Pseudosulfitobacter sp. DSM 107133: one gene and its partner. The protein of the gene in region 2 interacts with the protein of the main gene of each other region in a pairwise test. Links are inferred from orthologs where the notes say so. Each region holds a gene or a part of one and is shown on either strand. Other genes may lie near its edges. The genes, in order: DSM107133_RS18895 and DSM107133_RS14180.

The links.
Region 1: the proteins of DSM107133_RS14180 (region 2) and DSM107133_RS18895 interact in binary tests that used the Escherichia coli proteins (3 or more experiments, as listed by UniProt). The link is inferred for Pseudosulfitobacter sp. DSM 107133 from one-to-one orthologs.

What each region holds. Positions count from the first base shown.
Region 1 is NZ_CP085155.1:216,149-230,610, forward strand. What follows is about bases 11,534-14,462. They hold DSM107133_RS18895 (manno-octulosonate cytidylyltransferase), read right to left. Parts: upstream 13,430-14,462; coding sequence 12,638-13,429; downstream 11,534-12,637. Other genes in these bases: DSM107133_RS18885 (hypothetical protein), read right to left, coding at 11,534-11,729; kdsA (3-deoxy-8-phosphooctulonate synthase), read right to left, coding at 11,790-12,641; DSM107133_RS18900 (KpsF/GutQ family sugar-phosphate isomerase), read right to left, coding at 13,647-14,462. Also shown: DSM107133_RS18840 (DUF2793 domain-containing protein), read left to right, coding at 1-221; DSM107133_RS18845 (sulfotransferase domain-containing protein), read right to left, coding at 218-817; DSM107133_RS18850 (mannose-1-phosphate guanylyltransferase/mannose-6-phosphate isomerase), read right to left, coding at 1,360-2,772; DSM107133_RS18855 (sulfotransferase family 2 domain-containing protein), read right to left, coding at 2,783-3,742; DSM107133_RS18860 (FkbM family methyltransferase), read right to left, coding at 3,739-4,650; DSM107133_RS18865 (glycosyltransferase), read right to left, coding at 4,652-7,225; gmd (GDP-mannose 4,6-dehydratase), read right to left, coding at 7,360-8,373; DSM107133_RS18875 (hypothetical protein), read right to left, coding at 8,660-9,796; DSM107133_RS18880 (glycosyltransferase), read right to left, coding at 9,838-10,968; more of DSM107133_RS18885, read right to left, coding at 10,965-11,533. UniProt on the Escherichia coli protein: Activates KDO (a required 8-carbon sugar) for incorporation into bacterial lipopolysaccharide in Gram-negative bacteria.
Region 2 is NZ_CP085154.1:2,867,342-2,881,651, reverse strand. Bases 3,506-6,282 are described here. They hold DSM107133_RS14180 (TetR/AcrR family transcriptional regulator), read right to left. Parts: upstream 5,309-6,282; coding sequence 4,703-5,308; downstream 3,506-4,702. Other genes in these bases: phbB (acetoacetyl-CoA reductase), read right to left, coding at 5,429-6,151; DSM107133_RS14185 (zinc-binding dehydrogenase), read right to left, coding at 3,712-4,692. In the rest of the region: DSM107133_RS14215 (4-(cytidine 5'-diphospho)-2-C-methyl-D-erythritol kinase), read left to right, coding at 1-83; DSM107133_RS14210 (polyprenyl synthetase family protein), read right to left, coding at 76-1,077; DSM107133_RS14205 (DUF2007 domain-containing protein), read left to right, coding at 1,133-1,348; DSM107133_RS14200 (methyltransferase), read left to right, coding at 1,396-2,082; DSM107133_RS14195 (DUF465 domain-containing protein), read left to right, coding at 2,183-2,347; DSM107133_RS14190 (transcriptional regulator GcvA), read right to left, coding at 2,399-3,340; DSM107133_RS14170 (acetyl-CoA C-acetyltransferase), read right to left, coding at 6,484-7,659; DSM107133_RS14165 (EAL domain-containing protein), read right to left, coding at 7,830-8,672; DSM107133_RS14160 (DNA-3-methyladenine glycosylase I), read left to right, coding at 8,769-9,389; rpsD (30S ribosomal protein S4), read left to right, coding at 9,513-10,133; hisC (histidinol-phosphate transaminase), read left to right, coding at 10,346-11,437; DSM107133_RS14145 (prephenate/arogenate dehydrogenase family protein), read left to right, coding at 11,434-12,384; DSM107133_RS14140 (extensin family protein), read left to right, coding at 12,381-13,178; DSM107133_RS14135 (gamma-glutamylcyclotransferase), read left to right, coding at 13,316-13,846; DSM107133_RS14130 (biopolymer transporter ExbB), read left to right, coding at 13,919-14,310. UniProt on the Escherichia coli protein: Involved in response to both electrophiles and reactive chlorine species (RCS). Represses the transcription of the nemRA-gloA operon by binding to the NemR box.

The DNA of each region.
Region 1 (14,462 bases), on a different replicon or contig from region 2:
GTGCAGGCGCGATTTTTCGCGGCTCACCAACATCTCTGGATTACCCCGCCGCATTTGCGTCGGGAACGATTGTGGCAGGGGCAGGCAGTTCTGTGAATACCGGACATATCTGGGTCAACGGGCGCGCCACCTCTACAACCAGTTGGGCCTACACCACATTCTCTTATGTCGCCCGCACCGGCGATACGATTGCGCTCATGGCGGTGGGGCGGTGGTTTTAGGGCCTGTCACCCTCGTCTATATCCTTGAGCATCAGGTTTTTCCCATCCCGGCAGTAGCCGTAAGCTTCGAGAACCTCGTGGGTCAGGCTATAGGTGATCGACTTGGCGCCATCGGACAATTTCTTATATTTGGTTTCCGATTTGGTATGGATGGGTTGCCACAACTTGATGCCGCCGTGACCGATTTTGCCGACCTTATACATCTCATGCGACCGCAAAACGCCGTCGTGCCAGGCCAGCCCTAAATGACCGACAATCCGGCGCAGAGAAGTTTCGGGGGCGAGAATAAAATCTTCATATCTCACGACAGGGAAATTCGATTTCTTGTCGTGCATCATTTTGCGGGCATAGAGCGATAGGAAACCAAAAATGGTAGGCCCTTTGAGCATTGACGGCGTCATCAGCGGGTCGATCGTGCGTGACCAACGTACTTGCTGGTTCCTTTGCCGCTCGGCCTGATCTTTTGCGGGCGTATCGCGAAAGGCACTTGCAACTATCGAAAATGGGTTGCGGATCAGAACAAAACCGTTGCGTGGGTCTGGACCCATTAATATTACGTCGTCAGTTTGACAGATTTTTCCGCTGAGAAGGAGCATCTGTGCAGGAATAGTGGTTCTATTTCAAACAGATGCGCCGCCTCCTCTCGGGACATTGCTGTGCAATGCCCTGCCGGGCAATGGGCTGCGGGAAAATCCGTCAAACCCGTCACGCCGAAGGCGTGCCAATATTATTAAGCGCACCTACGGATATTATTAAGCGCTCCTACGGAGCGACGGGCGGCAATTTCACTTCATTTCAGTGGCTTGGGCCGCTTGCAAATAGAACCTACCACTGCCCGGCAGTGCATTTGCATGGCAAATGTCACGAGAGGGGATTGGCAGCACGACCCAAACCACTGAAATTTCGCGAAATTGCCGCTGACAACGTTAAATTAATGGGTCCAGACCCTAATCTGGTGGACAACTTCGATGTTCGGGTGACCATTCAAGCATCGTTGCACTCGCGTTTCACCAGACCGTGAGAAACTCGCCATGTGATAAATTTAATGTTCTGCCAGGTGGGCTTCCCCCAAGAATACGTAATTTAGATAGTGCGCGCTGTGACGCGAGGAATTGCTTGTTCAAACGCGCCGACCGGTTCAGGTCCGCGCGTAGACATCCTCGTAGCGAATGATGTCATCCTCACCCAGATAGCTGCCGGTTTGCACTTCGATCAACACCATTGGCACCTTGCCGGGGTTTTCCATGCGGTGCACGGCGCCCAGCGGGATATAGACCGACTGGTTCTCGGTCAGCAGCTTGACCTCATCATCGACCGTGACCTTGGCCGTACCGGCCACTACGATCCAGTGTTCCGAGCGGTGGTGATGGCTTTGCAGGGAGAGCGCTGCACCGGGGTTGACGTGAATGCGTTTGACCTGGAACCGTTCAGACAGGATCAGGGTTTCGAACCAGCCCCACGGGCGGTGGTCGACGGGGAATTGCACGGCCTGTTTGGCCTTGCGTTCTTTCAGCACCGACACCGCTTTCTTGACGTTCTGGCTGTCGGACATATCCGCCACCATCACCGCGTCACGCATCGCCACAGCGACCACGTTTTTCAGCCCGATGCCAACCAGCTCGATTTCGTCACTTTCCGAGCGCAGAAGGGTGTTTTCGCAATTGAACGCAGTCGTGTGCGCGGTCAGCGCGTTGCCCGCGTTGTCCTGCTCGCTTTCCTGCCATACAGCTTCCCAGCTGCCCAGATCGGACCATTTTCCGTCAAAGCGCACGACGCTGACGTTGGCGGCCTTTTCCATCACGGCATAGTCGATCGAGATGTCGGGCACCGTGGCCCAGATTTCGGGGTCGATGCGGGTAAAGGACAGATCCTGGGTGGCCGCGGTCATGGCGGCCTCGACGGCAGACAAAACATCGGGTGCATGGGCGCGAAAGGCGTCGACCATCACATCGGCGCGTACCAGAAACACACCTGCGTTCCACAGATAGCGTTTGTCGGCCAATAACGTTTCGGCTGTGGCCTGGTCCGGCTTTTCAATGAAGCGTTCCAGTTTCATCACCTGCGGGTGCGTCTCGGCACCGCTTTCCAACCAGCCAAAGCCAGTTTCGGGGCGGTCGGCGGCGATGCCAAAGGTGACAATCTGACCCTCGCGGGCGGCCGCGGCACCGGCGGTGACAGCGGCGCGAAAGGCATTTGCGTCAGCAACAGCGTGATCCGACGGCACCAGCAGCATCAACGCCTGCGGATCACTTTGTGCCAACAACACGGCAGCAGCGGCTGCGGCAGGGGCGGTATTGCGCCCTTCGGGTTCGATCAGCGTGCCCTGGGCGGTAATCCCGCATTCGTCCAGCTGTTCCCCCACAATAAAACGGAAGCTGTCGCCCGTTACCAGAATAGGATCGGCAAAGCCCTCGCCAGAGAAGCGTTTGGCCGAGGCCTGGAACAGGCTTTCATCGCCCATGATGTCTGCGAACTGTTTTGGAAAGCTTTTGCGCGACAGTGGCCAAAGGCGCGTGCCGGAGCCACCACAAAGAAGGATGGGAGTGATCATTAAATAGTCCTCATTCAACAGCGTTAATCAGTTCGTAATCTGTGGAGTAATAGGCCAACAGCTTCGCACGGATTTCCGGGGTCAGAAATGACCCTTCAGCCAGCGAAGGCAGGCTTTCGAGGGCGGCAGGCAACATATCCTGTGCACCTTCGTGGTTCGTACCGACGCCGCTACCAGAACGGTTCACAGGCGGGGCGTCAAGCGCAACGTCGGAGCGTTCTTCCAGATCCGTGACAGCGCGGGCCAGATTGTCGAAAGTGTAAAGATGGGGCCAGTCGTGATCACCAAGATACAGATGCTGGGGGCGCCAGTGCGGATCAAGCCGCTCTTGTGGCATGGCGACAACGTGATCTACAAAAGCCTGGAACGAAATGCCGCGCGCATAATCGGGTTCTGTCATTCCCTCGGCGGACTGTATCGCGCGCACCACCGGACCGGTGTGGAAGGTGACATTTGCGTGCTCTGTGCGGTTTTTCACGAATTTCTCGATATAGGCACTGAGCAGGCGCCGTGCCGGATCGCGCAGAATGGCGAACCGGAACATGTCGGGATCGGCGAGAAAGCCTTGGGCATCTTCAAGCGCGTAATCCGACAGTTGCATACCGGTTTTGACGTGGTCGGTCAGAAAATGCACACTGCGCAGAACGGTTTTCTGATGCGGATAGCCTGAAAGCTTGACCATCGCCTGTTTGAAGAAAGAACAGGCGTTCTTGCCGATGGGGCAATAGATCACCTTCTGCTTGGGTGCCACGAAATACTGCGCCTCGGGCCACCTAAGAGCGTTCTTGCGCGAGCGTGGCGACGCCCGGAACTCCTGGCTACGGTACAGGTTCGAGATCAAGGCATCGAAACTGTCAAAATTCAAAGTCGATATTTCTGCGGGAGAGCGCCCCAGAAACATTTGGTAGGCATCTATGATTGCCTCTTGGCTGACTGCTGGCATGTCGGGTGCGGTGTCCTGCGGGCTCATGTTAGGTCTGGCGTAAGTTGGGGATTGGCCCACATCTGGACCCCGTCGATTGCTAATTTCGGACGCCCCTTTTGGATGCGTACAAGGGCGGGACGTTCCATCTCCAGTCGCCATCCGGCGGCGAGAAAATGCGCGGTCAGGTGACCTTCGATCTGGCGCGAGTGTGTGCCAATGAGAATCCGTGCAACATGGCGACGGATGTCAGGGAAATTGCCCAGTACATAGTCGCGCTCGGCGCCCTGAATGTCGATATGCAACAGATCGACGCGCTGGTTCTGCGACAACTCGCTCAGCGGATAGCAGTCAAGCACCTGCACCGCCGGGTCGGCCTTGGCGCGTTCAAGTGTCGCGGCGTCGGGGTAAAATACCGCTTCGCCATTCCAGATACGTTCGTCTGCATTGGGCGCGGGGAAAAGCGCCTGACCCGTTTTCGGAGCGGCGATGCCGTGGAACAGCGTGTAATCCTGCGCATCAAAGCCGTTCAGCGCCAATGTTTCGCGCGCATTGTCCAGATGTTGCGCGTTGCCCTCGACCCCGATCAGATCAACCTTGAGACCGGCATTGCGCGCAGCAACGCCGGTGTTGGTCAGCCAGCAGGCCCAGCCACAGCCCAGTTCGATAATGCGGAACGTATCCTTTGACTGGTTCACGCAGCGCAAGGCTGCGGCCCATTCCGCAATGTCTGCGTGCCAGTTGCCCGGATCGGGTGGCCCTTCCACGGTGCCCGCCAGTTCCATCAGCCGGGACGGATGAACCTGCGGCGGTATTTGCGCGCCGATAAAATTTGTCACGACACCCGGGGTGGGCGTCAGGCCATGCCGTGCGGCCAGGTCGATTACTGCAACAGCGTCGAACGAGCTGTTATACTGATAAAGGCTCTCGATCGCCGGGCGTCTTCCTATCCCCATCTCAGCGACCCTTCAGGATCTCGCGCAGCCGTGCGCCATAGCGTTCGGCGATCGCGGTCGTCGAGAAGTTGGCCTTGATATAGTCCTGTGCCGCCTGTGCCTTGGCCGCCCGCTGTTCGGGGTTGTCATAGGCAGCGCGCAGCTGTTGGGCTGCGTGATCCACCGAAGGTTCGGCCCAGACCGATCCGCGCCGCACAAAGATGTATTCTTCCTGGCGCAGCGGCACCTCTTCATAATCGACCATCCACGCCGTTTCGTCCGAGCAGAAATCCATGTTGCCCGAATAGGCGGTGCACACCACCGGCACGCCAAGGTTCATCGCCTCGATCATGCCAAAGCCCCAGCCTTCGGATTTGTGCAGGGAGACATAGACATCCGATCCGGCCTTGAGCCGCAGAAGATCGCGGTAGGACAGGGTTTCGTTCATCACGATGATGCGCGGGTCGGTGCTGATCATGGCGTCCACCTGATCCCACAGGTTCACCTGCACCGTATCGAACACGCTGTCGCGGTTCTGGGTCTTGACCACCAGACGGGCGTTCGGCACGCCCTTGAACGCCTTTTGAAAGGCCTTGAGCACGTTGACCGGGTTCTTGCGCTGCACAAACGAAAAGCTGTCAAAGGCGACGAGGCAGACAAAATGCGAACTGTTGAACTGGAAACGCCGTTCGACAAAATCGCGGCTGTCGGCGCGTTCGATGTCGGTGTTTTCCTCGTAGCACATGCCGACATTGACCACCGGTTTGCCGTTCGCGTCTTTTTCATAGATCGTGACGCCGTATTCGGTCGACACCCAGATTTCGTCGAGCATCTCCATGCCAAGGTAATGGCAATAGGCAGGCTTATCGAGCTCCCAGAAGAAATAGCCGATGTTGTAGGCTTCGGAAAAGACATCCGGCTGATAGGCAAAGGCCAGCGGGATCGACTCGGCGTTCAGGTGGATCATGTTGATCTTGGCCGGGCCATAGTCCTCGATCATCGTGTCCGACGAAAACCCTTCGGGCGCGGGGTTGTCCAGGTCGAAATCGACACCGCGCACGTCCAGACCGGTGGCGCGCAGGATGTCGGCGGACAGGCGCGTGGCCTGACCCAGCCCCGAGGCTTTGGCCAGCGGGCCGATCAACTGCACATCGACAGTGCGCGCGTCGGGGTCCACGGGCGGCATTGCGGCCGCTTCGAACCGGTTGCCCGACTGGTCGCGGGTCATGAAGCTGTGGCTGGCCAGATCGAAATGCTTGGCACGCAGCGCCGCGGTATAGCTGTCGCGGGTGATCGTGATCGGCCCCTGCATTTCCAGCGAGTCGTCATTGTCGCGCGTTTCGTCCTGCTCGGCCTCGGGCAAGGGCAGCTTGGCGCGCAGCGCGTTGACGAAGTTTTCGAAATCAGACGGGCCACCATCCGCACCCGCCGCCAGCAGGCGGTTGATGATGTCGCGCGGGATATAGCGCAACAGGTCGGGACGTTTGGCGCCCATCACCAGCATCGACAACGCCAGCGTCTTGCGCCCTTCGGCGGTGCCGGGCTTGAGGAAATGCAGGCGCGGCGTGTCCTTGAAGAAACGTTCGGTGAAATAGCTGAGCGGATAGGCATCCGAGCGGCGCGACGGGTGTACGCCGCGCAGGAAGTCGGCGTAGCGGTCGGGCACAAGGCAATCTTCGAAATACATATGCGGCGCATCCTGATGCGCCCACCAGAACAGCGTATCCAGATAGCTGTCGCGGTCATTCAGGTTGATGTTCGCCATCATGTCGGGACGGCCCGACATGCGCCACCACATGATCCGGCTCAGCGCATAGTTCTGCCCACCCATCACCAGCGGCGCGTTCAGATAGTCCAGCACCTCGGCGCTTAGCGGAACGCGGCGCTTTTCCTGACTGCGATAGGATACCAGATACCAGTACAGAAACCGGTCTGCCGCTTCGAGACCGGGGGCCACGCGAAAGCTTTCGTCCATACGGTAGCGATAGCGCACATAGTCAAGATAGGCAGGATGGCCGGTTTCGCCCACTTCGGGGATGATCCCGTCCTTGGAAGACATCAGCTCATGTTGCTTGAAGGGCGGCTTCGTAATGGCCGGCAGCGGGGCCGTGCCCGCGCGCAGGTCTTCGGGCACATCTTCCAGAAGCAGCGCCAGTTCGGCCAGCTCGTTCGACAGGACATGGGCGCAGGCGTTCAGATCGCCCTTGTGGGGATCGGGGTCCGAGGTGTCGATGACGATCTCGACCTGCCCCAGAGTCTGTTCGTTCGACCCCATGGTGCGCACGCTGATGTGGCCGCCCGCCTTTTGGATCGTGCGGAACATCTGGTCGGTGACGGTGAATGAAAACCCGCACTCGCGTTCGCAACCGTGGGCGTCCTGCACATCGGCGCGGCTGATATCGGCATAGCCCGCAGCCAGCATTGTGTCGCCGCTGAAGACGCCCACCGCCACACGGCCCTTTTTGGTCACACGCTCGTAAGCCCATCCACGCAGGGTGCCATCGCTTTGCATACCTTCGACGTGACCGTGAAACGCGCCCTCGGCCGGGGTGGGCATCAGTCTGCGCTTGACGCGGCTGGCCTGCTTGCGTGCCATGGTCAAAAGAGGAGAACCGTTAGAGCCTGTCACGGGAAATTTCCTTCTTGAAAAAAACATCGCGGGCTTGGCCCGATCCTAAAATGCACGTCGGGCACCGCCTGAAGCGATACCCGACATCTTTGACTTTGCGATCAGCGGTGTGCGTCAAAGTCCGACTTGGCCATCATTTGTGCCAGATTTTGAATGTCGACCGAAGCTTTCCATCCCAGTTTTTCCTGGGCTTTGCTCGGATCGCCGATCAACAGGTCAACCTCTGCGGGGCGATAGAACTTTTTGTTCACTTTCATAACCAGCTTGCCGGTCTTGCGATCGGTGGCGGTTTCGTTCTCGTTCTCGCCGGACCATTCCAGATCCATTCCCAGCGCTTCGGCTGCGTAGGTGAAAAAGTCGCGGATCGTGGTGGTAACGCCTGTTGCCAACACATAATCGTCGGCTTCGTCCTGTTGCAGCATCCGCCACATGCCTTCGACATAGTCCTGGGCAAAACCCCAATCGCGTTTGGCATCCATATTGCCCAGCTCGACAGGTTGATCGCCGCCATGCGCCAGCGCCGCGAGGCCCAGCGTGATCTTGCGGGTCACGAATTCCTTGCCGCGCAGCGGGCTTTCGTGGTTGAACAAGATCCCCGACGAGGCATGCATGCCAAAGCTTTCGCGGTAGTTCATGGTGATGTAGTGGCCGTAAACCTTGGCGACACCATAAGGCGAGCGCGGGTAAAGACGTGTTGTTTCGGACTGTGGCACTTCTTGTACCAGACCAAACATTTCCGAGGTCGAAGCCTGATAGAACCGCGTTTCGGGGCGGATCGTGCGCAAGGTATCAAGGATGCGCACAACAGCCATGCCATCAACATCTGCGGTATAGACCGGCAGTTCCCAGCTGGATCCGACAAAGGACTGTGCGGCAAGGTTATAGAATTCGTCCATCTCGATGTCGCGAATAACGCGGAAGATGTTGTTATGTTCGGTCAGATCGAATTCATGCAAGTGTACATCATTAGAGACTCCCAGAATATCGAGCCGGGTGTTCTCAGGCTGCGAAATGCGGCGCACACCACCGTGAACTTCGTAACCTTTGTCCAGCAGAAGCTTGGCCAGATAGGCGCCATCCTGACCTGTAATGCCGGTGATAAATGCTTTTTTCATGAGTTGTCACTTTCCGCGTATGAAACGCCACTGTCACTACGAGGCTGACCGCTCGAACGCAACATGGAATAAGGTTGATTGGGTCCTGGGCATGAGCCGAGACCCGAGATGATTTGATTGCTTCTATCCGCTACGCCGACGCCTGCAATGATTGAATGTACACTGATCGCATCGCGCGCTTTCTTGCCGGATAAACTGTGAAAAGAGCCATGTTTTTGCCCATATTCGTCTTTTACGTCTCTGTTGGGATCGAACATATCCTGCAAATTACTCACTTTTCGCGATCTTACTTTGTCGGTTGCGGGGCCCAGCCGACAGCAATGTCGGTGTCAATCTGGTTATAGCTCCAGGCACTGCGCAGTTGCTGGCGAAAGCGGTTGGGCTTGGGCGGCAAGCGCAGCCCGTCCTTGGGTGTAACGGGGCAGGGCGAGGGGGCCAGCACATCACGCCAGAAGTCGGGACAGATCACCGCATCGTCGATCGTGACCCCGCGCTGGCCAACCGTGAAGCGCTGGGGCGTATATTCGGGCAACAGATAGTGTCCCTTTTTGCCAAAATAGCGCGCTTCCAGCACACAGCTTGACGACAGCGCCGCGACGCCGGTCAGATTGTCATGAGAAATCAACCGATAAAAGTTGTCTTCGGTGACTTGCGTTCCGGGCATGATTTTCAGCAACTGCGCGCGCGTTTCGGGCTGGGGTTCCAGCGGGTGTTCCTTGATCAGCAGGTGATCATAGTCTTTGGCCACAGTCTTGAGAACGTCCAGATGGTCGAGCACGGTTGCGAATTTTCCGTTCTCGATCACAACTTTGTCGAATTGGGTCTGCAAGATCACCAGCAGGCTGTTGGGGCGCGGCGGTTTTGGATTTACCTTGGCCACATTGGACGACAGCACGCCAGCATACAGGCGGATGAAATCCTCATTGACCGCATGGGGCTGCAAGGCTTCGGTGATCGGGGTGCTGTTCGAGCTTAATTCGAACAGCAGATCATCCATGAACCGCACAGGCGCGAGGGAGCAATCGACAAAGCCGATATCGTGGCGGTCCAGAAAGGCCACCAAAAACGGCGGTAGTTCAAAGCCGACGACAAAGCTGCCCTCGAAATACCGCAGCATCAGATCCTCGACCGGTTGCGGCAATTCTTTTGCGTCAAAGATGCGCGGCCAGTCTTTGATGCCAGGTGTCAGGCCCATCATGCGATAGATTGCTTCGACCGTGCCCGCATCCAGAACAGATCCGTTGACCCAGTTGTTGTCCCAATGCACGATGCCAGATGGCAGGCCCGTGGCCATCTCCAGCGGGGTTTTGAGCAACTTGTAAAGCCACATGATGTTTTCATGCTGCGTCGGTCGCAAACCAGCCACCGAAGGGCGCATGAAGTCACCCGAAAACACGATCCGCCGCGCCGTGACTTCGGGCATGGGGGTTGGAGTGCTGCTGGCTGCTTTCTTGCCTAAACGGATCATGAGGCGCGAAGCTCCTGACGGTGGGATATTTGGGCACGCATCAACCGCTCGAATGTCGGCAGCCAACTGTCGCTGTCCTCAGCGGTTATCCGCGCCAGCATGTCCTGCGACAGCGCCTGACGGCGGGCAGGATCATCAAGCAGCGTACCGATACGTTGGGCAAAGGTGTATTTGTCATTGATAATCAGTTCGGCGGGCAGCAGGTGCGACAATCCGCGCGCGCCTTCGTCCGATGTGAGCACCGGCACACCATAGGCCATCGCCTCGAGTGTCTTGGTCTTGATCCCACCACCCGCATAGGTCGGGTTCAGCGCCAGATCCACCGCGCGGTAGATCCACCCCAGATCCTCGACGTTTTGGTGGTGTACCAGCTTCACGTTCGGCGGGCAGCTGTCGGGAATAGTGACATTGCCCACCACATGCAGCGTAAGCTGGCGACCCACCAGCGGCAGCACCTGTTCCAGCAAATAGGCCAATGTCAGGTCGTTGATATCGCTTTTCGCGGCGATAAACATAACTTCGCTGGCCTGTTCGCGGATCGAATAAAGTGGTTTCGCAGGCAGCCGGAACGGCGCGGTCACAACGGGCGTGGTCGTGATCGCGGCGAATTCGATCTGGTCCTCGTCCGACAAGGCCAGCGCGATGTCGTATTCATCAAGCTTTGCCCCTTCTTCCTCTGGTGTCATGGGAAAGGTAGGGGTCAGCCCATGGCGCGCAAAAGAGCGGGTGCGTTGGGACTGGCAGTCGTGGGTGTCAACGATGCGCAGCACGTCGCCTGCAATGTTTTGCACCATCCAGTCGCGGTTGAAATAGGGGGTCAGTACCGCGTCATAGCCGCCGGTTTCCACCAATCGCTTGATGCCTTTGACCGTGACCTGTCGATCCGGGCGCACCCCTGCAATTTGCCAGTCAGGCGTTTCTTCATGTACCTGCTTAAGCGCGCTGCGGTCGATCAGACGATAGGGCGCCTGCGCCATCTGGGCGTTGTAGCGTTCCGGCATGGTCACAGATGCAATGACACTGAGATCGCAGACCTTCGCCAATGACCGGCACAGGCTTTCCATGCGCACGGCCGTGCCGACACGTCCCTCCCAAAAGGGAAAATCACACAACGCCGCAACTTTCATGCGGCGGCGTCCACTATGCTGGTAAGGGTAAAGCCTTGGATGTTTGCCCCAAGCAGACGGCTGTCTACCTCGTTGGGCGTCCTGAAGGATTCCAAATGGAATTCCACCGGCAGATAATTGGCTGACTTCACATCTTGAGCTGACAGGTCAAGTACCGCTTCAAACCGAGCGATTGTTCCTCTTTCCGTCACTTCGATTTCGGCCATTTTCCCCGCCGAGGAAATGGTGAGACCATCAAGCTGTTCTTCGTGCATCACATAGCCATTGATGGTCAGCTTTTGCGCGCCCTGACCCAGATGCGGCACACAGGCCAGAGATGTCGCACCCGGACGCATCCAGCGGTGACAGATATTGTCTGACATTTCCATCGAGTACCAGCCATCGGCTAGAATTTCGGGACCGAAGCTGAATGTCTTGCTGCGCGAACCAAGCCCGCTGACACGCTCTCCGTAGGCCGAAATGACCATCGGATCTTCATAGATGCTGGCCGGATCGCGGGGATTGCGATTTTCCAGCTCCAGACGCATCAGATAGACCTGCGCCTGAAGCTGAGAAATCCGCGTGTTGACCAACGCATAGGCCTGTGTCGGAGTCAGCTCTCCACTGATGGTATTTGCCTCTTCAAAAACCGAGGCGATATGGGCAGGCAGATTGCTCAGCGCTTCCATGTCGACCTTGCTGCTGATCTGGCCGTGGTTGCGGTCGATCTGCATCAGCAAACTGACCTGCTCGGCGATCTCGGCGGTGGTTTTTTCCGTCATATGAAAAGGCTCCTTTGCCTGTGGGTTAGTAAGAGCAAGAGGGGAGAGTCAAGCCTCGGACTACCCGTTCAGGTTTATGGATTCCTGGCCTTTGGTCAGGTCGTCGATCTCGCGCAACTGGCCGATCAGCTGGGCCATTTTTGTCACCGGGATCATGTTGGGGCCGTCGCTGGGTGCATTGTCGGGGTCTTCGTGTGTCTCGATGAAAAGCGCCGAAACACCAACCGCAACAGCCGCACGCGCCAGCACAGGCGCGAATTCGCGTTGGCCGCCGGATGTGGTGCCCTGACCGCCTGGTTGCTGTACCGAATGGGTGGCATCAAAGACCACCGGATAGCCCGTAGCAGCCATGGTCGGCAGGCCACGGAAATCACTGACCAGCGTGTTATATCCAAACGAGGTACCACGGTCGCACAGCATGATTTTTTCATTGCCGGTCGAGGCGATTTTCTCGGCCACGTTGCCCATGTCCCAGGGTGCCAGAAACTGGCCCTTTTTGACGTTGATCGCGCAGCCGGTCTGGCCGGCGGCCAGCAACAGATCGGTCTGGCGGCACAAAAAGGCGGGGATCTGGATCACGTCCACCACTTCGCCCGCAGGGGCGCATTGGGCGGCGTCGTGCACATCTGTCAGGATCGGACAGCCGAATTCGTCACGGATTTTCGACAGGATGGTCAGACCCTCGTCCATGCCCAGACCGCGCTGGGTGCTGATCGAAGACCGGTTTGCCTTGTCGTAGCTGGCCTTGAAGATAAAGCGCGTGCCGGTGGCGGCGCAGGCTTCGGCGATCTTTTCGGCCATCATGCGCGCGTGATCCAGCGATTCCAACTGGCAGGGGCCGGTGATCAGCGCAAAGGGGTTCTTGGCGCCGATAGCGATGTCGCCGACATTTACGATACGGGGTTCGGTCATTGCATTGCCTCCAGGGCTTTTTCAATACGGGGGACGTCGGTAGGATTGTTCAGCTCCCAGAACACGCGGCCGCGCGCGTCGACTTCGACGCAGCGCACAGGGATGCCCGCGTGCAGGAACCGAAGCTGTTCGAGCCCTTCGAGGGTCTCGAGCTGGCAGACGGGGGTGGCCACATAGGCAGCCAACGCTTCGGGGCGATAGGCATAGACGCCGACGTGGTGAAACACGGGGATCGGATCGGGCAGCTTGCCGGGATCTATGTAGGGCAGGACTTCCTTGGAAAAATACAGCGCGTTCATCGCCCCATCAAAGACGGCGGTGGTGCCGCCGACCCGGCCGTGCGCGCGGTCTTCCTTGAAGGCGTCATAGGTGTCGCGGTCGCAGCGCAGAACCGGGGTTGCCATGCCAACACCGGCATCCTCTTTCATTGCACCAATCAGCGCCTCGACAAACCACGGCGGGGTCAACGGCGCATCGCCTTGAAAGTTGACGATCAAATCGGCGTCGATGCCGGAATTCTTCATCGCATCCGCACAGCGCGCGGTGCCGTTTTCGCAGGCTTCACTGGTCATTACGACCTCGGCCCCAAACCCGCGCGCGGCCTCGGCAATACGGTCGTCATCGGTGGCGACATAAACGGCGTCAACGCCTTTGATCGCACAGGCGGCTTCCCAGCTCATCTGGATCAGCGTCTTTTGCGTGCCGTCCTTCTGACGCAGCGTGGCCAGTGGTTTGGCCGGATAGCGTGTCGAGGCATAGCGTGCGGGAATGAAAATGACGGTCTTCATAGAATCTCCAGTGTCGGACTGAGCGTGTCCGGGGCAGCGGTAATGGGGGTTCGGTTTAAATTCTAGTCAAAAGAGCAATTGGTGAACAGCCTGTGGCGGACCCAAGCGGCCCGTGGTTTTGGGCCTTAGCACGGGACCGTTCCAAATGCCACAACACAGGCCCGAGGCGGATCCGCCCCGTACCCGAATGCCTTTTGACGTGGCCGACCTCATGGGATCAGGCAACACCCGCACGCAGCAGATCGTGGATATGCAGGACACCCAACGGACGACGCTGTGCATCAGCAACCAGAAGCACGTTGATCTTGCGTTCGTTCAGAATGGCCAGCGCTTCGGGTGCAAGGCACTCGGGCGCTACGGTCAAGGGATCGGGGTTGGCAATCTCGGCGGCCGTGCGGTCCATCAGCCCCACCATATTGCGCCGCAAGTCGCCATCTGTGATGACCCCGGTCAGAGCGCCGTCTTTCACCAGAACGCCGATGCCGAACCCTTTTGAGGTCATGGCCATCAGAACATCCTGCATCGGTGCATCTTCCTGCAAAACGGGGATTTCATCACCGCCATGCATCAGTTCGGCCACCGTGCGCATCTGTGCACCGAGTTTCCCGCCGGGATGGTAGATTCCGAAATCTTCAGGTGCGAAATTGCGCTGCTCCATCAACGCCACGGCCAGCGCATCGCCAATCGCCAGTGTCAGCGTGGTCGAGGTGGTGGGGGCCATGCCGATCGAACAAGCCTCGGGCAGCTTGGGCAATGTCAAACGATAATCCGCTGCCTGCATCAAAGTGCTGTCGGGGTTCGATGAAATCCCGATCATCGGGATCGAAAACCGCTGCGTGTGGTAAACCATGTCGCGCAGCTCGGCGGTTTCGCCGGAATTCGAGATCAGAACACAGGCATCGTCGCGCCCAACCATGCCCAGATCGCCGTGGCTGGCTTCGGCACAGTGGACGAAATACGATGGTGTACCTGTTGAGGCGAGGGTGGCCGCAATCTTGCGCCCGATGTGTCCCGATTTGCCGATGCCAGAAAT
Region 2 (14,310 bases):
CAGCGGCACAGCCCGGCTGGTGGGTGCGCGCAGGGCGGATGGGGTCAATGAAGACCGCCGCCGAACCGCAAGCGGTCAGCTGATCCGGTCGACCACAAAGTCGGCCAGATCGACCAGCATGTCCTTGATGTCGTGATCGGGCAGGGGGGCCAGCGCCGCTTTGGCACGGTTGGCCCAATGCAGCGCGTCCTCACGGGTTTCGGCCAAAGTGCCGTGTTTGTTCAGCAGCGCCAGCGCGTGATCCAGATCACCGTCGCCTTGTTTGCCCTTTTCGATGGTGCGCACCCAGAATGCCCGTTCGTCGGCATTTGCCTTGGCCACGGCCTTGATCACCGGCAGGGTCAGCTTGCGTTCGCGGAAGTCGTCACCAATGTTCTTGCCCGTGGCTGTGGACTGTCCCTGATAGTCCAGCAGGTCATCAACAATCTGGAACGCTACCCCCAACGCATCGCCGTAATCATACAGCGCCTTGACCGTTGCGGCATCGGCATCGGCAATGACACCACCCACTTCCATGGCGGCCGAAAACAGCGCTGCGGTCTTGCCGCGCACAACTTGCAGATAGACAGCTTCGTCCGTTGCCAGATCCTGTGCGGCGGTCAGTTGCAGCACCTCGCCCTCGGCGATGGTGGCGGCAGCGTTGGACAGGATGCGCATCACCTCCATCGAACCGCATTCGGTCATCAACTGGAAGGAGCGGGCGAACAGGTAATCCCCGACCAGAACGCTGGAGGTGTTGTCCCACAGCAGGTTGGCGGTGGGGCGGCCACGGCGCTGTTCGCTTTCGTCCACCACATCGTCGTGCAACAGCGTGGCGGTGTGGATAAATTCGACCGTGGCGGCCAGATGAACGTGATAAGGCCCCGTATATCCGCACAAATGCGCCGACGCGAGTGTCAGCATGGGGCGCAAACGCTTGCCGCCCGCCCCCACCAGATGCGCGGTCACTTCGGGAATGCGCGGCGCATGTTCCGAGGCCATCTTGGTGCGGATCAGTGTGTTTACGGCGTCCATGTCGTCGGCCAGCCGGGCGGCCAGCCGGTCATGCGGTTTCAACATCGTTGTGCTGCTGTCCATCTTGCCCCCATTGGCCCCTGTACATTGAGGCCTGCCTTCTCTTACATCCGTGATCATGAAAGAACTTTTGCGCAGCAACGACCCGACGATCATCGCCTTTGCCTCGGCCCTACTGTCGGGCGAGGATATAGACTGCTTTGAATTGGACGTAAACATGAGCGTGCTTGAAGGCGGGATCGGGATTTTCCCGCGCCGCCTGATGGTGCGCTCTGATGACCATGTCGCCGCCACACGGGTCATGCGCGACAACGACATTCCGCTGGGCCGGTGAGCGCGGAGAGCGATCTGACCCAAGACGCCTTTTTGGGCGGGCAGGTGATGCTGTGGCAACCGCGCACCGGGTATCGCGCGGGATTGGATCCGGTGCTGCTGGCTGCCAGCGTTCCCGCGCAGGCGGGACAATCGGTGCTGGATCTGGGCTGCGGCGCAGGCGCGGCGGCCCTGTGTCTGGGCGCGCGGGTGCCGGGGCTGGAGTTGCACGGAGTCGAGCGCCAGCCCTTTTATGCGGATCTGGCCCGCCGCAACGGGCTGGACGTCACCTGTGCCGACCTGACCCAATTGCCGGTCCCCCTGAATGAACGCAGCTTTGACCATGTGATTGCCAACCCGCCCTTTTTTGACCGCAGTGCCAGCCGCCCCTCGCCCTATGTGGGTCGCGAGGGCGCATTGGGCGAGGACACGGCGCTGGAAGACTGGGTTCAGGTCGCCGCCAAACGCCTGCGCTATCGCGGATTCGCCCATTTTATTCACCGCATGGCGCGTCTGCCCGATATTCTGGCAGGCATTCGCCCGGTGATGGGCAGTGTCGAAGTGCTGCCTTTTTCAGCACGCCCCGGTCGCGCCCCGGAACTGTGCATTATCCGCGCACGCAAAGGCGGGCGCGCGGAATTTCGCTTGCATTTTCCACGCCTTCTGCACCGCGGCGAAAGCCATTTGCGCGATGCAGAAAGCTATACGACTGAAATAAAAGCGGTTCTGCGCGATGGGGCCGCGCTGGAATTTTAGCCATCGGGTTGTAGATCACATATCTATGATGCGCATGCAGCGTGACAGAATTGTAAAATCATGGTTTGCTCGCCTTGTACTTGAACAAATGGAGGATTGCATGAGCTTGAGCGCACATCTCAACGAGTTGAAGAAAAAGCACGAGACCCTGAGTAACGCGGTGGAAAAGGAACTGCGCGCGCCGGGAGCGGACACGTTAAAAGTGGCCGAGCTGAAAAAGCAAAAACTCCGTCTAAAAGAAGAAATCACGCGTTTGTCAGTCTGACCGCGTTTTAGCCAAGCTGGCGTGCGCCGTGATGACGGCGCCGCCGGTCGGTTACGAAAGATCAGCCGCCTGAACGATCCGCAATGCGTCGGTCACATGGGCGGTTTTTTCAATTTCTGCCAGAATCCAGTCGCGGAATGCTGCGACCTGCGGGCGGTTCTCGGCTCCGAGCGGGCACAAGAACCGGAACCGCGCGGTTGTGCCCAGGGCAACCTTAAATGGCGCGACCAGACGGCCATCGGCCAGATCCTTGATCACCAATGCACGGCGTCCCAGCGCCACACCTACGCCGGCGAGAGCTGCATCAACAGCATGATCTGCCTGGGAAAAACGTGGGCCGTGGCTGGGCGCATGGTCGATGCCCATCGCGCGGAACCACGTTGCCCAGTCACAGGGCGGATCCAAAAAATTAACGCTTTCGTCCCAGATCAGGCTGGCCTGCATCAGGCTTTCGGGGGTCGGGTATTGCGCCGCCATTTCGGGGGTCATGACCGGACACATCCATTCATCTGCCAGCGGCAAGGCATATAGCCCCGGATCGGGGCCATAGCCAAAGCGAATGGCCACATCGACCGCGTCACGGGCAAAGTCCATCATCCTGAGCGAGGCTGAAAACCGCAATTCGATCTCGGGATGGGCCTGGGCAAATTCATACAGACGCGGCGCCAGCCATTTGGCGGTAAAGGCCGGACCTGCGGTGACGGTCAGGGTCACGTTATCCTGCAAGCGTTCAGCGGCGCGCCATGCAGCTGCCAGCGTCTGGAAGCCGTCCTGTGCGCCGGGGGCCAGCGTGTGGCCTGCTTCGGTCAACTCGACAGCGCGGTTCAAGCGGCGGAACAGCGGTGCGCCCAGATGCGCTTCGAGCGATTTGATCTGATAGCTTAACGCCGCAGGCGTGACGTGCAGTTCATCCGCCGCCTTGGCGAACGACATATGGCGTGCGGCGGCATCAAAGGCGCGCAATGCAGTAAGCGGGGGCAGGCGGTCAGGCATGTCAGTTCAATTATACTTATCTGAAGTGGTCAAAACTCTCGTTTGTCATAGGGTGCGCACAAGTTCATGTTAAGTGCAAGACAACGCCCCAATCACAGACACCACAGCCAGACCCCTCCCAGTCAATGGCCACCAAGGAGATCACAATGTTCGAAGCCACCACAAACCCCGCCGCACGCACCGCCATCGGTTCGGCCCATGTCGCTCGCGGGCAGTTCGTTCAGGATGCTATGGCATGGATTTTCGGCGCAAAATCGGCCCGCTAAGTCAGGCCAAAACGGTTTTCCGCTGATCCGGGTGCACACGGATCTTACGGAATAAAAAGGGGCGGTCCCAAGTTGGCCGCCCCTTTTTCTATGTGAAAGGCGGGGTCAGGGCCGCAGCATCACCTTGCCCGCGCGGCCTGGCGTCAGCGCTGCGGTCATTGCCTCAGACAGGTGATCCAGACCATAAACGCCGCCATCTTCCAGCGTCAGTTCACCTTTGGCGGCAAGCGTCACCAGTTCGGTGATCAGCCGGACACGCTGGGCCGGGTCCATATCGCTGCTGACCTTTGAGCCCCAGAACCCTTTGACCGTGATCTGTTTCATGATCAGCGTGCCCGAGGACAAAGGCAACGGTGCGCCTGTGGCCGTGCCGAACACGACCAACTCACCATTGGCGCCCAGCAGATCGGTCAGGTCCTGTGCTAGGTCACCCCCAACCGAATCGATGGCCGACACGGCGCCCGTTTTGCCGATCAGCGCCTGGGCCTTGCTTTTCCAGTCGGCGTCCGACGTGGACAGCACGTTGTCGATGCCCAGTTCAGTCAGTTCGGCCACCGCAGCGTCACGCCGCACCAGATTCAGCAGATGGATGCCGCGCGATTTGGCCAGAACCGCCATGATTTTGCCGACAGCCCCATTGGCCGCGGTCTGGATGATCCAGTCGCCCTGTTTTGCCTGCAACATTTCCAACAGCGAAATCGCGCTGAACGGCATGGCGATCAACTGCGCACCCATGGCGTCAGAGATCGCATCCGGCAGCGGCAGAACGCCGGTTGCGGGGGCGATGAAATACTCCGCCCATGTGCCGTGCACGCCTGCGATGCTTACCCTTTGACCGATCACGGAAGAGTCGACCCCCGCACCAACGGCGTCAATGGTGCCCATCGCTTCGGATCCGCCAATCGCGCCCGGCAGCTCGGGTTTATAGCCATAGTTGCCACGGATCGTCCAAAGATCATGGTTGTGGATCGGTGACAGCAGCATCTTGACGCGCACTTCGCCAGCGGCGGGCTCGGGGGTGTCAATGATTTTGGTTTCCAGTACGTCGACGGGTTCGCCAAAAGTGTCGTGAATGGCAGATTTCATGATGTATTCCTTAGTTTTCAGTGTGTTCTGGTGAAAGGCGGCGTGCGGTGTCGTCAAGCGCGCCGCGCAAGGCACTGTCGTTTTGCGACAGCTTGGACAAGATCGCGGCCCCCAGCCAAGTTGCATACAGAATGCGGGCTGAGGCGTCGGGGTCGGGCAGTGCGCGCACCGAGCCGTCAATGGCCCCGGCGCGCAACAGATCGGCAATGCGTGCGGTCAGCTGGTCAACGCCTGCATCCAGTATGACGCGCATGTCGTTGGACAGATCGGCGACTTCGGCCGCCAGTTTGACAACCAGGCAGCCCGACGCGATGCCGCAGGTGCCGCTGTGATCCAGCCATGCCGACCAGAACCTGTGCAGCTTGTCGCCTGCGGTTCCCGGGCCGTCGGCCAATGCGTCGAAACGGGCCAGATAGTCGTCGACATAGTCCTGAAGCAGGGCGCAGCCAAAGACTTCTTTGGACGAGAAGTAATAGTAGAACGACCCTTTTGGGATACCACTGGCGGCAAGGATCTGCGAAAGCCCCACGCCGCTAAAACCGCCGCGCAAAACCAGCTCTCGTCCCTTGGTCAGGATCTGCTGGCGGGTCTGTTCTGATTTGGTTGGCTGTGTCATATCCCTCAGATAGGCGCTAATAGACCGGTCGTCTAGTGGTTGGGACAATCTTTTTCCAAAAGGCAAAAACAGAAACGGCGCGCCAGATGGGCGCGCCGCTTGCAAAGAGATTTGATGGCGTCAGACGAAAAACTGGCCGCCGTTGGCCGAGATCGTCGAGCCGTTGATAAAGCCCGAATCGTCCGAAGCCAGAAACACAACGCAACGTGCGATTTCTTCCGGTTCGCCCAGGCGGCCTGTCGGGATCTGCGCGATGATCGATTCGCGCACCTTTTCCGGCACGGCCATGACCATATCGGTGCCGATGTAGCCGGGGCAGATGGCGTTGGCGGTGATACCTGCGCGCGCGCCTTCCTGAGCCAGCGATTTGACGATGCCAAGATCGCCCGCTTTGGTCGCGGCATAGTTCACTTGTGCGAATTGGCCCTTTTGCCCGTTGATCGAGCTGATGACGATCACGCGGCCGAATTTGCGTTCGCGCATGCCCGGCCAGACGGGGTGCACGGTGTTGAACACGCCGGTCAGGTTGGTGTCGACAACCTGATGCCACTGTTCGGGGGTCATTTTGTGGAAGGGCGCGTCGCGGGTGATGCCTGCGTTGGCCACCACGACGTCGACGGGGCCAAGGTCGGCTTCGACTTGGGCGATGCCTGCCTTGCTTTCGTCGTAGTCGGCAACGTTCCATTTGTAGGTCTTGATGCCGGTTTCATCGGTGAATTTCGCGGCGGCTTCGTCGTTGCCGGCATATGTCGCGGCGACGCTGTATCCTGCGTCTTTCAGGGCTTGCGAAATGGCCGCGCCGATTCCGCGCGATCCCCCGGTAACAAGTGCAACTCTGGCCATGGTATTCTCCTCCAATTGATCTTTATTCTATTAATGCGTGTATCCGCCTCGGTCGTCCATGCATTTACTGCACCAAATATGACAAGGTTTTGTCACAGCCAGTGTTACACGAAACGTGGGCGTAAGAGGGGATTTGTGCGCATTGCGCGGATGTTGGTCGCAAAGGGTGCACCGTTGTCACGCTGCGGGTGGCAGACGTGGTTAACCGGTTTGAAAAAGCTGTTTTTATCGGCACGAAGCAACCTTTGGATTTCGCGACACATGATATGCCGCGAAATCTTGTTACTCATTCCGTCATGCGCCCGCAACTATATTGCGCGGCCTGACGGAAATTAGGGGCGCTCAAGACACATGGCAACGCCCATGCCGCCGCCAATGCACAATGTCGCAAGGCCTTTTTTGGCGCCACGGCGTTTCATTTCAAACACCAGCGTGTTCAAGATCCGCGCACCCGAGGCGCCGATTGGGTGGCCGATGGCAATCGCGCCGCCGTTGACGTTCACGATGGACGGATCCCAGCCCATGTCCTTGTTCACCGCACAGGCCTGGGCGGCAAAGGCTTCGTTGGCTTCGACCAGGTCCAGGTCTTCGGCGCGCCAGCCGGCTTTTTCCAGGGCCTTGCGCGAGGCAAAGATCGGGCCCGCGCCCATGATCGACGGGTCAAGACCGACTGTTGCATAGGAAACGATTCGCGCCAGCGGTTCGATCCCGCGTTTTTCGGCATTGTCCGCTGTCATCAGCAGCGCGCCGGCAGCACCGTCGTTCAGGCCGGACGCGTTGGCCGCTGTGACCGACCCGTCCCTGGTGAAAGCGGGGCGCAGTTTTTGCATCGCCTCCAGCGTGGCACCGTGGCGGATGTATTCATCGCTGTCTACCACGGTATCGGCTTTGCGGCCTTTCACGGTAAAGGCAACAATTTCGTCCTGAAACTTGCCGGCCTTTTGGGCGGCTTCGGCCTTGTTCTGCGAAGCGACGGCGAATTCATCTTGCTGTTCACGGCCGATTTGCCATTTTTCCGCAACATTTTCGGCTGTTTGACCCATGTGGTAGCCGTTGAACGCATCCCACAGACCGTCGCGGATCATCGTGTCGATATACTGCATGTCGCCCATCTTGTGGCCTGCGCGCAGATTCGCGGCATGGGGGCTCATCGACATGTTTTCCTGACCGCCCGCGGCCACGATGTCAGCGTCTCCCAACTGGATATGCTGGGCGGCAAGGGCGACGGCGCGCAGACCCGAACCGCACACCTGGTTGATGCTCCACGCTGCGCTTTCAATCGGCAGGCCGGCATTGATATGTGCCTGACGGGCAGGGTTCTGCCCCTGGGCAGCGGTCAGAACCTGGCCCAAAATGGTCTCGCTCACCTCGGCCTTGTCGATACCGGCGCGTGCGACAATCGCCTCAAGTACAGCGGCGCCCAGATCATGTGCGGGTGTGCCGGCGAAAGAACCGGAAAAACTGCCGACGGCGGTGCGTGCGGCAGAGGCGATGACGACGTTGGTCATGGAATGCATCCTCTTGTTGTTTGACGAGGGACATATTGTCAGACCAGGCAACATGCCGCGTCCGGGCCCCTCGACTTAAGAGAATGGATAAACCATTCGATCCTGTGTCACAACGTAAACGGATGGCCAATTGACGACAGCCCGCGGGAACGGGCAGCGGACCGGGCGTTTCAGCCAACGGCACGGACAACCGGCTTGGATTTCCAATCGGGCAGGGTGGTGGGCGCACCGTAAAGATAGCCTTGCAAGCAGTTCACGCCAAGTTTGGTCAAAACCTGCGCGTCCACTTCGGTTTCGACGAATTCCGCAACTGTCATCATGTCGAAATGCTGTGCAATCGACACCATGGACCGCACCAGCGCCTGATTGTCGGTATCCTGTGCAATGCCCGAGACGAACTGGCCGTCGATCTTGAGGATGTCAAAGAAGAAGTCTTTGAAATAGCGCAAGGCCGTCTGGCCCGATCCGAAATCATCCAGCGCGAAACAAATGCCGCGTACCTGCCAGCGGTCCATAAAGTCGATGACCAGTTCCGGCACCGTCATGGCCGACCCTTCGGTGATCTCAAGGATCAGCCGCTCGGCAATGGTGGGGTTGCGATCCAGCCAGCGTTGCAGCGTGCGGGTCCATTTTGCATATCCGATCGAACGGGCCGACATATTGATCGACAGCCGCAATTGTGGCGTTTCGTGCAGGGCGCGCAGCCCCATCTGCAAGGCCAGAACGTCGATTTCGCGGCCCATTTCGGTGGCTTCAACCACATGCATAAAGTCGCGTGCGGGAATGACCCGTCCGGTTTCATCGGTGATGCGGATCAATGCCTCGTGAAAGCCGATGCGCGACGGATCACCCGACAGAACCACGGGTTGAAATGCCAGCAATGTTTGCTTGTGACGGATGGCATCGGCCACCATGTCCATCACCGACCCGTCACGGCGCGACACCGCAAAGGTTAACGGGTTTTCAGCCCCGGGCGGGATATCGGCAATGCGGCGTTTCTTCAGGTTCACGATCTTCTCCTGACTCGCGTGTTCGGCTTCCACTTTGTCGCCATATTCTCTAACAACGGCTTAATATTCTAATTCTAGCCAAATTGGCGGAGATGGCCGATGTGCGGGGAAATCACGGGCGATGACGGGATCAGCCGCTGCAATTGGGCAGGGTCCGAACCGATCTATCGCACCTATCACGATACCGAATGGGGCGTGCCCGAATACGACAGCCGCGCGCTGTGGGAGAAGCTGATCCTTGACGGGTTTCAGGCGGGCCTGTCATGGATTACCATTCTGAAAAAGCGGGAAAATTTCCGTGCGGCCTTTCGCGGTTTCAACCCGCGCGACATCGCCACATGGGGCGATGACGAGGTGGATCGGCTGGTGCAGGATGCGGGTATTATCCGCCATCGCGGCAAGATCACCGCGACCATTTCAAATGCCCGCGCGTGGTGCGCAATCGAGGACCGGGAAGGCTTTGACACCTACATGTGGCGCACTGTCGATTTCGCACCCTTGCAGCCAAAATATACGGCCCAGTCCCAGGTGCCACCCAGCACCGACCTCAGCGTGCGAATCTCCAAGCAGATGAAGAAAGACGGTTTCAAATTCTGCGGTCCCACAATCGTTTATGCATGGATGGAGGCCTGTGGTCTGGTCAACGATCATCTGACCACGTGCCACCGCCACGATGCGGTTGCGCAAATGGGCCGCGAAAACCCGTGGAAAGCCCGTTGACTCTGGTCCAAGCGGGCGTATAAGCGCCCCTTCATTGGTGTTGGTGGCCCCTGCAAGGGGATGCCTGTCGGGTGCAAGCCAGAGGACAACGCCCTTTATGAACCTAAATAAAGGAGACCAGCCGTGACCAAACGCACGTCTGCCAAGTACAAAATCGACCGCCGTATGGGCGAAAACATCTGGGGCCGCGCCAAATCGCCGGTCAACCGTCGTGAATATGGCCCCGGCCAGCACGGCCAGCGCCGCAAGGGCAAACTGTCGGACTTCGGTCTGCAGCTGCGCGCCAAGCAGAAGCTGAAAGGCTACTACGGCGACCTGACCGAAAAACAATTCCGCCGCATCTATGCCGAAGCCGAGCGTGTCAAAGGCGACACCGGTGAAAACCTGATCGGCCTGCTCGAGCGTCGCCTGGACGCCGTTGTCTACCGCGCGAAATTCGTGGCGACCGTGTTTGCGGCCCGTCAGTTCGTGAACCACGGCCACGTCCGTGTGAACGGCAAGAAAGTGAACATCCCGTCCTACCGCGTCAAAGAAGGCGACGTGATCGAAGTGCGTGACCGTTCCAAGCAGATGGCCGCCATCCTGGAAGCCACACAGCTGCCCGAGCGTGACGTGCCCGACTATATGGACGTCGACCATTCGAAACTGACCGCCACATTCGTGCGCACGCCTGCATTTGGCGATGTGCCTTATCCGGTGATCATGGAACCGAACCTCGTGGTCGAATTCTACGCCAAGAACTGATCAACCCGATCTGTTCCACAGCTTACGAAAGGCCGCGCACCGAGCGCGGCCTTTTTGCGTTTGGGGCGGGCAGGGCGATCACTGTCCAGCGGAACGATATGCCGCGCAATGCGGTGGGATTGTCACGCTGGGCACGCAAAACACTGCATGACCAAAAGAGCATGGCGCAGGCGCGTATGCCCCGCTAAAACAAGCCGCGAAGGAGCCAACCCATGACCCAAGCCATTGCGCCACAACCCGGCATTATGACAATCGACCCCTATGTGGGTGGCACCAGCCATGTGGCGGGCGTCGAAAACGCGGTGAAACTGTCGTCGAACGAAAACCCGCTTGGCCCCTCTGACAAGGCTATGGAAGCGTTTCGCCGCACGGCACACCAGCTGCACCGCTACCCGTCGACGGACCACGCGTCGTTGCGCGCCGCTCTGGCGCAGGTGCATGGCGTGGACGCCGAGCGGATTATCTGCGGTGCGGGATCGGACGAGATCATTGCATTCCTGTGTCAGGCCTATGCGGGGCCTGGCACCGAAGTTGTGCACACGGTCCACGGCTTTGGCATGTATGCTATCAGCGCCAAAGCGGCGGGGGCGACTCCGGTTGAAGTGCTGGAAGCCGACCGTGTCACCGACATCGACGCGCTGCTGGCGGCCTGCAACAAGAAGACGCGGCTGGTGTTCATCGCCAACCCCAACAACCCGACAGGGACGATGATTTCGGACGCCGAGATTGCACGTCTGGCCGACGGGTTGCCCAAGCAGGCCTTGCTGGTATTGGACGGTGCCTATGCCGATTATGTCGAAGGTTATGATGGTGGTTCTTCGCTGGTTGACAGCCGTCAGAACGTTGTGATGACACGCACCTTTTCCAAGCTTTACGGCCTGGGGGGGCTGCGCATCGGCTGGGGCTATGGTCCGGCGCATGTGATCGACGTGTTGAACCGCATTCGCGGACCGTTCAACGTAAGTCAGGCGGCGCTGGACACCGCCGAGGCGGCGGTGCGCGATGTGGCCTATGCCGACCATTGCCGCAGCGAGAATGCCCGTTGCCGTACAATTCTGGCCGAAGGGCTGGCCGCCCTGGGCGTGCCGTCTGATGTGAGCCATGCCAACTTTGTGCTGGCCCGATTTGGCAGCGCCGCCGAGGCCAACGCCTGTGATGCATGGTTGCAGAGTCAGGGATTGATCGTGCGCAAAGTGGCTGGCTACAAATTGCCTGCCGCGCTGCGGATCACTGTGGGCGATGAAAGCGCATGCCGTCGTGTTGTTCACGCGGTGCGCCAGTTCAAGGAAGGCAAAAGCGCATGACGGCTCTGGCGACGGCACCTGCGGCCCCAATCTACAACCGCATTGCGCTGATCGGTCTGGGGCTGATCGCGTCGTCGATGTACTGGGCCATCCAGCGCGGTGGTCTGGCGGGCGAGGTCACCGGCTATGCACGCAGTCAGGAAACCCGCGACACCGCGCGCCGCATCGGGCTGACCGACCGTGTCTGCGATACCGCAGCCGAAGCGGTGGCGGGCGCCGATCTGGTGGTGCTGGCGGTGCCTGTGGGCGCGATGGCTTCGGTCGCCGCCGAGATTGCGCCGCATCTGGCGCCGGGCACGACTGTGACCGATGTGGGGTCGGTCAAACGCAACGTCATCGAAAACGTCGGCCCGCACATGCCCGAAGGTGTGCATTTCATTCCGGGCCACCCGCTGGCGGGAACCGAGCATTCGGGGCCGGAGTCGGGCTTTGCGACGCTGTTCGACAACCGCTGGTGCCTGCTGGTTCCGGTTGAAGGCACGGAGCCTGCGGCCACCGCGAAACTGCGCAGCCTGTGGGAAGGTCTGGGTTCGAATGTCGAGGAAATGGATGCCGATCACCATGATCTGGTGCTGGCCGTCACCTCGCATACGCCGCACCTGATCGCTTACACGATGGTGGGCGTGGCCGATGATCTGGGCCGCGTGACCGATGGCGAAGTGATCAAATACTCGGCCGCCGGCTTTCGTGACTTTACCCGCATCGCGGCATCTGACCCGACCATGTGGCGCGACGTGTTCCTGACCAACAAGGACGCGACACTGGAAATTCTGGGCCGTTTCACCGAAGAGCTGTTTGCCCTGCAACGCGCCATTCGCACCGGCGACGGCGACCATTTGTTCGACTATTTCACCCGCACCCGTGCAATCCGGCGCGGGATTATCGAGGCGGGTCAGGACACCGATGCGCCGGACTTTGGCCGCACACCGCGCAAAGAGACGACATGAGGGCTGCGCTGTCTTTGATTTTGGCCGTCTGTGTGGCCACAACGGCGGCGGCCAAGGCCCCCAAGACCTCCCTTCGCCCGATTGCACGAGCCAACGAAGTGGTCGCACGGGCGCAGATTGATCCGTTGGGCGTGATTGTCCTGCAACCGGACCAAAGCGCTGTGCATCTGGCGATGGTGGCGTCCTTCACCGGCCCGAAGGTCGCCTTGCGCCCGTTCGTGCGCCCCAAGGCGCTGGAACACAAAGCGATGGCCAAGAAACGCAAGCGCGCCAAAGGTTCGGTGTGCGGCGACCTGGCGCTTCAAGGCACCTATATCGGTCCGGTGCCGGGGCGGATTGCGGCCTGTGGCATCGACGAGGCGGTCAAGCTGAGGTCGGTGTCTGGCGTCGTGCTCAGCCAGGAGGCCGTGATGGATTGCACGACGGCCAAGGCATTGAAAAAATGGACTGAACGCAGCGCAAAGCCCGCAATGGCGCGTCTGGGCGGTTTGACCGGATACCGCGTGGCGGCGCATTACACCTGTCGCACCCGCAACAACCAGCCTGGCGCGAAAGTGTCGGAGCACGGCAAGGGCCATGCGATCGACATCTCGGGGTTTCAACTGAAAAACGGCCAGATTGTCAGCGTTCAGGAAGGGTGGAATTCTGCGCGCTACAACAAGGCGCTGCGCAAGATGCACGCGGGGGCTTGCGGGCCCTTTGGCACGGTGCTGGGCCCGAATGCCGACCGCTTTCACCGCGACCATTTCCATTTTGACACGGCGCGTTATCGCAGTGGTTCGTATTGCCGATAGGTGATTGGGGCTTTGCCCCCGCCGCTTGCGCGGCTCCCCCAGGATATTTCGGGCCAAAAGAAATCTGGGGCGCTTGCCCTTTTCATCGCAGTGCGGATCGGATTTACCCTATGGACGGACAGAAGGGATAAGATGCGATGACGATGTGGGTTTTCGGCTATGGCAGCTTGCTTTGGAACCCCGGATTTCCGGTGGCGGACCGCGTGGTGGCGCGGTTGAAAGGGTATCAGCGATCATTCTGTATGCGCTCGATCCATCACCGTGGCTCTGAGGAAGAACCGGGGCTGGTGCTGGCGCTGGATGCGGTGGGCGCTGCGTCATGCGAAGGCATAGCAATGGCGGTTGCCGAGGGCGAGGAAGCGGCGACACTGGAGTATTTGCGCGCACGCGAGCTGATTTCGTCGGCCTATTACGAGGCGACGGTGTCGCTGCAACTGGTGGACGGGCGCGTTGTCGATGCGGTGGCCTATATTATTGACCCGGAACACGACCAGTATTGCGGCGACCTGCCACTGGAAGAACAGGCGCAGATTATCGCCAGGGCCGTGGGCGGACGTGGCCCCAATACCGAGTATCTGTTCAACACTGCCGATCATTTGAACCAGATTGGCCTGCAAGATGCCGATCTGGACTGGTTGGCGGCGCGTGTGCGGGCAATCTGTGCATAATCCCTTGGCCTTGATGGCAAATGTTCGTTATCGTTGCTGCAGAGCAGTAATTTAGGGCAAGGACCCGGGCGCATGTCGCAGATGGATCGCGAAACGCGGCCACAATTCTCACAACCGGTGCGTCAGATCGCACTGATGCTGATTGTGATCGCCCTGAGTGCCGGAATGGTCTTTGTTGCGGCCCCCAGCGTGCTGCCGGTATTCGAGGCCAACCCCTATCTAAACGGGTTTATCTTCTTTGTTTTCCTGATCGGCGTCGTGGCCTGTTTCTGGCAGGTCTTGCAGCTGATCGGATCGGTGCGGTGGATCGAAGGCTTTGCCGCCGACACGCTGGAAGGCGATGACAAGGCGCCGCAACTGCTGGCGCCGCTGGCGTCGTTGCTGCGCACGCGCGGGGCGCGGATGCAGGTTTCGGCCACCTCCACGCGGTCGATATTGGATTCGGTGGCCACGCGGGTCGACGA